2 regions of the Lactiplantibacillus sp. YT640 genome follow, and region 1 is predicted to be linked to the other one. Evidence: predicted binding sites of a transcription regulator. Region 1 holds the regulator's gene; the other holds the start of a gene.
What was found. The regulator LexA, encoded in region 1, represses DNA repair genes until DNA is damaged. The targets are predictions, from matches to a motif close to CNAACANNTGTTNG.

Region 1 (4,432 bases):
AAAGCGAGTGCGATTTACGTCGCTAAGTTGCTCGGTTTGAGTCAGCGGGTTCGAACAATTGAAATGAAAGAAGCCTGCTATGCGGCGACGGCTGGTGTCCAACTGGCCCAAGATCACGTGCGTGTTCATCCAGATAAAAAGGCGCTGGTCATTGGTAGTGACGTGGCACGCTACGGATTGAACACACCGGGCGAGCCAACTCAAGGTGGTGGGGCGGTTGCTATGTTAATTAGTGCGGATCCTAAAGTATTAGTACTGGGTACTGAGTCAAGTCTACTGAGCGAAGATGTGATGGACTTTTGGCGACCGTTGTATCATACAGAAGCCCTAGTTGACGGCAAATACTCGTCTAATATCTATATTGATTATTTTCAAGATGTGTTTAAGAATTACCTGCAAACGACTCAAACTAGTCCAGACACACTGACGGCCTTGGTTTTTCATTTGCCATATACAAAGATGGGACTTAAAGCGCTTCGAAGCGTGTTACCATTAGTTGATGCCGAGAAACAAGCCCAGTGGTTGGCGCACTTCGAACATGCGCGTCAGCTAAATCGACAAGTTGGTAACTTGTATACTGGTTCACTCTATTTGAGCTTGTTATCGCAGTTACTGACTGATCCTCAGTTACAACCAGGGAATCGACTCGGATTATTCAGTTATGGCTCGGGTGCCGAGGGTGAATTTTATACCGGGGTTATTCAGCCGGATTATCAGACCGGTTTAGATCATGGCCTACCACAACGGTTGGCTCGTCGTCGCCGAGTTAGTGTGGCGGAGTATGAAGCCTTATTCAGTCATCAATTGCAATGGCGGGCCGATGATCAGTCGGTCAGCTATGCTGATGATCCCCATCGATTCGTATTGACCGGTCAAAAGAACGAACAACGTCAATATTTGGATCAACAAGTTTAAACAAAAAAGTCACTTGTTACTAGCAAATTTGCTAGACAAGTGACTTTTCCTATTTGAAGTTATTGGTCATAATTTGACCATCTTGGACACTCAACAGCGTCTTGTCAGTGGTATCTGGTTGTAGCAACTGAATCGTGTAACCAGCGGCAAGATTCTTTTGGAGCGATTTTGACAACGATTTAAAATTCGAAGTAATCGTGGTGATTGCTTTTTGGTTTTGAGATGGATATGATTTAATCGTCTTCAAAGATTTAACGTACTTTTTATTGGTTGGCGTAATCGTATATGTTTTCGTTGACTTGGTGAATGCAACGGTACCAATCGATTGATAGTTAGATTGTAATTGTTTAAGGATATTTTCTTCATTCAACTTAGTCGTTGCGGCCGCGCGTTTGGTGCTGGCTTCGTTAAAAACGACTTGTGAGGAACTCAAGCTCGTTGATTTGGACTTGCTGGTACTAGCGCTAGTACTCGTGCTAGATGATGCTTTGCGCGCCGATTGCTGTGACTGGTTGTATGGCCAGTAAGGCAATTTAACGACCGCGTAGATGGTGACCAGGGCGCTGAGGACCGTAATTAGTGTTAGAAATTTCCAACCACCACCGGTTTGACGTGCGTAAATCACGGAAAATAATGCTAATAGAAAAACAATCAAGCCCATAATGGCTAGGAACAACATGTAACCAACTCCCAATGTTTAAAATAGTATAATCATTATACCATTGAACTATTGGCTGTTCGTCACAGATTTGAAATATTTTGAAAAGAGATCCGACTAATAACCAATTTGACGCCAGCACTTTTTCTGTCGATACATCGGGAGAATCAGGCGCCGCTGATTCAATAGCAATGGTGCTACCACCAAATCACAGTAACGCCACAGTGGGATAGTGTTGATGCCTGGCGCAAGGTGCCTGCAGCGTATCTCTCAGCGCACGGTTGTTTACAACAAGTGGGTGGTATATTTACGAGCTACCGATAAATAGGTGCGACGAGTAGGTATCGCGCTTCGATTAGGCTTGAAAGAGGACGGATTGCCAATTTACAAACGGCGATACTAACGAATCGGGGTGATGATGACTTTTTTATTCAGAAGGCAATCGGTTGGGCATTGCGGGATTATGGCAAGGTGAATTCGGAATGGGGGCGTGCTTTTGTCGCAAATAACGTGCTCTCGTCCCTGGCACGGCGGGAAGGGTGTAAATATTTGTGAGTGGAATCTGTAGGCATGCCATCAACCTGCTCTAAAAACTGGCGAACAAAAAAGATGACAAATTGAATTGTCATCTTGTGGGTGATAGTTTACTGAAACAGCATGTCGCGATATAAACCGACAACTTTGCCTAATACAGAGACGTTGTTCAAGATAATTGGGGCCATCGTGTCGTTCTCAGGTTGTAGTCGGTAGTGATCGGCCTCTTTGAAGAATCGCTTGCAAGTCGCTTCATTTTCATCGGTCATGGCAATGATGATATCACCATTGTCAGCGGAACTTTGACGCCGAACAATGACTTGATCACCATTCATGATACCGATATTGATCATACTTTCGCCACGGATGGTGAGCATGAAAAGGTCGCCACCGAATGATTCAAGTTCCTTAGGAATTGGAAAATAATCCGTCGCTTCCTGTACGGCAAGAATTGGTTGGCCGGCGGTTACCGTTCCAAGTACCGGAATTTGATGTGGCGTAGTTTCGACGCCCAGTGCTTCGAAACCGGCTGGCGTTACCTCAATGGCACGTGGCTTAGTTGGGTCTTTTTGGATGTAACCTTTTTTTTCTAGCCGTGAAATGTGGCCGTGAACGGTCGAAGTCGAAGATAAGTCAACGGCTTCACCAATCTCACGAACGGTTGGCGGGTATCCTTTTTCATTGACACGTTCATAAATAAAGCGAAGAACGGCCATTTGTTTGCTTTCCGATGTTTTACTCATCTTGGCACCTCATTTTTTATTTTCATTATTGGTTAAACCAATTGTAGCATAGCGTTTCATAGCTTTCAAACAAATGTTCGGTTGACAAACACTATTAATTGATTTAGGGTCTACTTTCGTGTATATTTCAAGAGTGAAAGGGGCTGCTGATTTGATTTCAAAAGAATTGCTTGCTCGGATCAATGAGTTAGCTCATAAGGCGAAAGCCGAGGGGCTCACCGAGCTAGAAGAAGCCGAACGTCAAGAGTTGCGGCAAAAATACTTGAAGGAATTTCGCGCCGGTTTTCGGCAACAAGTTGAAATGCTTCAGGTTTATGATAAAGATGGTAAAGAGGTTACGCCAGAAAAGGTCCGTCAAGTGCAACGCGATCGCGGTCTTCGAGATGATTAACCGATTTCAGGAAAATTTGTCAACTGACAAATTTTCCTTTTCTTTTATTATTAATTTGTGTAGACTAGTTTAATGAAGACTGTAATAAGGGAGGGGAATGACTGTGTCTACAGGAATTTGGATTTTAATCGTCGTTATCGGCGTATTGGTTGGGTTAACTGGTGGTTTCTTCGGTGCCCGGCACTATATGCAAAATTACTTGAAGCAAAATCCACCAATTAGTGAAGAGATGCTTCGTAGTATGATGATGCAAATGGGTCAACGCCCATCCGAAAAGAAGTTACATCAGATGTTGAATTCGATGAAAGCTGCATCTAAAAACGATAACAAGTAGTAAAAAGTGTCGGCTCGCTTTAAATTGCGATCACCGACACTTTTTTATTATCGAACTTAATGTTTCTGACGGGTTGTAGCAGGATCAACGTATTTGAACGTTGGGTCGATTTGACGATCCAAGTCGTCAAAAGCGTGCAACATTTTAGTCTCAATTTGTTTTTGACCAGCTTCATCCAATTTCAGTTTACGATCAATATCAATCGGTTGACCGAAACGGACGGTAACCCGCTGACGGCTAAAGAGTTGTTTGAAGGTCAATGGGCCTTGGTAAACGGTTGGGACTAGTGGAACACCGGCCATCTTAGCGATGACGGTTGCACCGCCCTTAAGTTCTTGTGAGTGGCGCGTTCCTGATGGAAACATGATTAGTGAAAGCTTACCGCTGCGCAAAAATTTGACGGGGGTCTTGATTGCTGAAGGTCCTGGATGTTGCCGATTGACAGGAAAGGCGTTCGCATGAACGAGAATGAACCGCAGAACGGGATTCTTAAATAGTTCTTCCTTAGCCATAAAGCTAAATTTCATTGGGCTGCCAGCCAGTGCATAGTACAACGGGTCAAACCACGTGCGGTGTGGCCCAACTAAGATATAGGCCCCCTCTGGTAGGTTTTCCCGTCCTTGATAGCGGGGCCGACCGTTAATAATGGTGATGATTAGCCGGACTAGTCCGCGCATAAATGAATAAAACATCACGATCTTCCTTTCGTTTAATAACTGCTCACAGTATGACGAAATTTGGCAAATTCTGCAAGTTAATTGTATGATAGCTGTGCGACGAATTGAATGGAGAGGTGGCCGAATATGGCAGACGTCACGTTACACGCCGATGAGCGTATTGATCAATTATATAGTCAA
Region 2 (4,432 bases), on a different contig from region 1:
GACTAGCGAAGCGTTGGTCTAACAAGAGAACGATTCCGGTGTCCTTGGCACTGCGGATCAGGCGTCCAGCAGCCTGTAAGACGTTGTTCATGCCTGGCAGTTGGTAAGCGTAGGCGAATCCTAAGCCGTTTTGATGGTCGTAGTAGTCACGAATCAAGTTCGTTTCAGGGTTGATACCCGGCAGACCGACACTGACGATAGCGACTCCAATCAAACGGTCGCCACGTAAGTCAATGCCTTCGGAGAAGATACCACCCAGTACGCAGAAACCGAGTAAGGTTTGCGAGGGTGCTGACTGAAACTGGTTCAAAAAGGTCTGCCGGGCAGTTGCATCCATCGTCGAGGCTTGGGCGGTAGTTGCCACATCAGGGTAGGCGGCTTCAAAGGCAGTTTTGATCTGCAACAGATAGCCATACGACGGAAAGAACACGAGGTAGTTGCCATGTTTAGCCGTCAACATGGCGTGCAAGCTGGCAATAATCCGGGGCACGTTATGTTCGCGTTCGTGATACGTTGTCTGGACGTACTGGGTGACGAGAATGGCCTGATGCTTTGGTGGAAATGGTGATGGAAGCTGGTAGGCCAAACTGTTGGCTTCACCGCCAAGCACCCGCTGGTAGTAAGCCATCGGGGTCAGCGTCGCAGAAAATAGGACAGCACCACTGCCGAGCTCTAATGACCGATTAAGAAAGTCACTGGGATCTAGGCAGAGTTCCTTGATCGTTAAGTGATGACCGTCAAGGACGAAGCGCGTCTGGTAGCTGCCATCATATAGGTCGCCAATTTTAACAAAGGTCAGACAGGCGAAGAAATAGTCACGGACGGCGTCGAGCAGTGGCCCCGGCTTTTGTTGCGCCAACCAGTCAGTCACAAATTCATTAAATGTTCTGAGGGTGCGTAATAATTTGTCCGGGGGATCAGGTAGCACCTGTTCCGTTACTTGGTCATCAATCAAGGTTTTACTGATGCGCGTAAAACTACGCCGGACTTTCTTGAGTTCGCGTTGTAAGTCGTCACTTGGCTGACTTTTATCGGGCTTGGCTAATTTTAGCAACGCACTGATTGGCTGGTCACTAACGGCTGCAGAGTACATATCACGGGAGCGACTAACAAGGTTGTGGACTTCATCGATAAGGAAAAAGTTGTCGTCATCACGTTCGCTAAAGAATCGTTGTAAATAGACTAATGGGTCAAAAAGATAGTTGTAGTCACAAATAATCACATCACAGAAGAGCGACGTGTCGAGTGAAAATTCAAACGGATCGACAGTATGCTTGCGAGCATACTGTTCAATCACGGAACGGGTAATCTGGTCTTCATGGGTCAACAGATCCTTGAGTGCTGGTTTAAGTCGGTCGTAGTAGCCAATCATATAAGGATTATCTTCCGGAAGTACATCTTGTTCCTCGGGAAACCGAATCTGATCCTTGGCAGTTAGCGTAATGCTTTTCAGTTTGAGTCCGTCATGACTCATTAGCGTGACCGCTTCTTCAGCAACGTGGCGCGTACTTTGCTTAGCGGTCAGGTAAAAGAGGCGCTCAATCACGTCTTCGCCCATTGCTTTGATAGCCGGAAATAGCGTTGAGATCGTTTTCCCCGTCCCAGTTGGTGCTTCGACAAAGAGGCGTTTTTGCAACCGAATTGTCTTATAAACAGCGCCAGCCAATTCATGTTGGCCCGGCCGAAAAGCTGGAAACGGAAATGGCAAGTCTTCAATAGAAGCGTTTCGTTGTCGTCGTAAATCGGCTCGTAATGTCAACCAGTATTCATATTCTGTAATTAAGTCGTGGAAGAATGCGTCTAGTTCAGCCCGGTGAAGGATTTGCTGGGTCTTCGTGATTTTTTCATTGATGACTTGAAAGTAGGTCAGCTGCAACGTGACCTGCTCAAGATCGGGATGTTCTTGCAGTAACAGGTAACCGTAGACTTTGATCTGCCCCCAGTAAAGTGTCAACGTGTTGGTACTTAAGTCCTCGAAGACTTGATCGGATGTTTTGATTTCTTCAATCAACGCCCCATCATCATTTAACTGAATCCCGTCTGCCCGACCCGCGATAATGTAATCAGTATCGTTCATCGTCACAATTTTTTTCAGGTAAACTTCGCTATCATAGTCTTCACCACGACTACTCTGGAGCTGACGATGAATCTTAGCACCGTTCAATGCAGTGTTCTGGCTATTCTTTACTTCATTTAAATCGCCTTGTCGCAAGACGAATTCTACCAATTGTCGAATTCCAATCCTAGTTGCCATCGGAGCATCCCTTCTGAATTTAGTCGCTTCCTATTATAAAACATCTGTTCGTGTTTGTCTGCTGTTGATTGATGATGCCGGGCGGGGCTCTGTGATGTGGCCTTAAATGATGGTTAAGCTGCGGCAGACCAATATTTAAGACGCGGGCTTCGGCGGCTTGAATCTGGGCTCGTCGTGTTCCAGCAATTGGCGAAAATGCCTGGGAGTCAATGTAGGACGAACTAGCCAGACGGGTGCATGCTATTCCGAATTTTTTCCAGCGAATCTTAGCTGGTCACTTTTGCCTTTGAAAAACTGATACGGGGTAACAATCTGGATTGAAAGCTAAATAAAAAAGCATCGCGATAAGGGCGCCGATGCCTGTTGCGATGTTTAGATTGACGATTTTGATTTAGAAGAAAATGAATCAGACTAGGAAGTTAATCGTACCAATGGCTGTGGTGTTGGCGAATGCTCTTGCGGAGACTAAAACCGTAGCTGATGATGCCGGCTGTGATAATGGTCGCTAAAATCGCAAGCAACCATGAACCGGACGTGCTAAAGTAGGTGGCGTAACCAAGGCTGAGACTGACTAATGTGATGACGGGAATTAGAATTCTCACAGGGGCTGGATGTAAGAAGACGACACCGGCTAGCCACAGAGCCGCTGCTGTGACCATGGCGTCGACACTGATTGGTGAACCAAAGCTAATACCAAGAGTGATGATAGCAAGAATTGTTCCCACGGTCAGGAGGAGGACAGCAAAGCCGTTGCTGACGGACCAAGTAAACGTTTTTTTCATCATGATCGCCTCACTTTCTATTAACTATATTATAGGCTAATTTCGCCTTATGAAAGAAATAATATGCCGACAATTAAGTTTGCAATGTTATGAAAATTGAAAGTTTGTGAACAAATCCTTGAAAGCGTATCCACTATTAGTTAAACTGGCATTAGGCACACTTGATGATGGATGGAGGAAAAATAGTCATGGCAAAAATTTTAGCAATTAACGCCGGCAGTTCAACTTTAAAATGGAAGCTTTTCAGTGTTCCCGAAGAAACGGTAATCGCATCGGGAATGGTTGATCGGCTGGGATTGCCAGATTCCGTTTTCACAATTAAGAAGGCGGATGGTAGTAAATATTCTGAAACTAAGGATCAAATTGATGCAAAAGAAGCCGCTGCAATGGTCTTAACACGGCTGAAGAGCGATAATATTGTGACTCATCTTAGTGAAATCACTGGGGTTGGTCATCGGGTTGTTGCGGGTGGCGAAGATTTCAAAGACTCTGTCGTTATTACCTCGCAAACCTTGAAAAAAATCAAAGATTTATCTGAGTATGCGCCGCTACATAATCCAACGCAGGCTTATTATATTGAAGTATTCCGTGATTTATTACCAAAAGCGACTCAAGTAGCCGTGTTTGACACTTCGCTGTATGCGGATATGCCTAAAGTTAATTACCTATATAGTATTCCTTACGATTATTATGAGAAATTTGGCGCGCGGAAGTATGGGGCACATGGCACAAGTCATCGTTACGTTGCTAATCGGACGGCCCAACTATTGGGGAAACCATTGGATTCGCTTAAATTAGTGACATTACATTTAGGGTCGGGTGCTTCGATCACGGCTTTTGATCATGGTAAAGCCGTCGACACTTCAATGGGCTTTACGCCGCTAGCTGGGATTACCATGAGTACCCGTTCCGGTGATATTGATGCCTCAATTATTCCATTCTTGATGCGCCATTTAGGGATCTCTGATGTGGAAGACTTTGTTGATATTTTGAATCATAAGTCAGGGTTACTTGGTATTTCAGGTTTGTCACCTGATATGCGTGATCTTGATAAGACGCAAGATACCCGTGAACGGTCAAAACTAGCAATTGATATTTTTGTTAACCGGGTTGTGAAGTATGTCGGCAGCTATATTGCTGAAATGAACGGAATTGATGCCCTTGTCTTCACGGCTGGTGTGGGTGAAAACTCATGGATGATCCGCGAACGCGTCACTAAAGCTTTAGGATACTTTGGCGTGACAGTGGATGATGAAAAGAATCATATGCACGGTAAGGAACAAATTATTAGCAAAGATGACGAACCGGTAACGGTCATGGTTGTCCCAACTAATGAAGAGTTGATGATTGTGCGTGACGTTGAACGGTTATCTAAAGCTGAATAAATGAGTCAATT

Region 2: ACOV1R_RS09335 (ATP-dependent DNA helicase) is a predicted target of LexA. The motif match lies at 2,292-2,305, and genes of this name have one in related genera.

What each region holds. Positions count from the first base shown of each region.
Region 1 covers NZ_JBMNVY010000003.1:207,343-211,774, reverse strand. Annotated here, with positions in the region: gene ACOV1R_RS03815 (hydroxymethylglutaryl-CoA synthase) at 1-915, shown strand, start outside; gene ACOV1R_RS03810 (hypothetical protein) at 965-1,594, opposite strand; gene ACOV1R_RS03805 (DNA alkylation repair protein) at 1,898-2,128, shown strand; gene lexA (transcriptional repressor LexA) at 2,218-2,850, opposite strand; gene ACOV1R_RS03795 (DUF896 domain-containing protein) at 3,002-3,241, shown strand; gene ACOV1R_RS03790 (YneF family protein) at 3,339-3,575, shown strand; gene ACOV1R_RS03785 (lysophospholipid acyltransferase family protein) at 3,632-4,267, opposite strand; gene ACOV1R_RS03780 (tRNA1(Val) (adenine(37)-N6)-methyltransferase) at 4,379-4,432, shown strand, end outside.
Region 2 covers NZ_JBMNVY010000012.1:65,442-69,873, reverse strand. Annotated here, with positions in the region: gene ACOV1R_RS09335 (ATP-dependent DNA helicase) at 1-2,254, opposite strand, end outside; gene ACOV1R_RS09330 (hypothetical protein) at 2,674-3,036, opposite strand; gene ACOV1R_RS09325 (acetate/propionate family kinase) at 3,225-4,421, shown strand.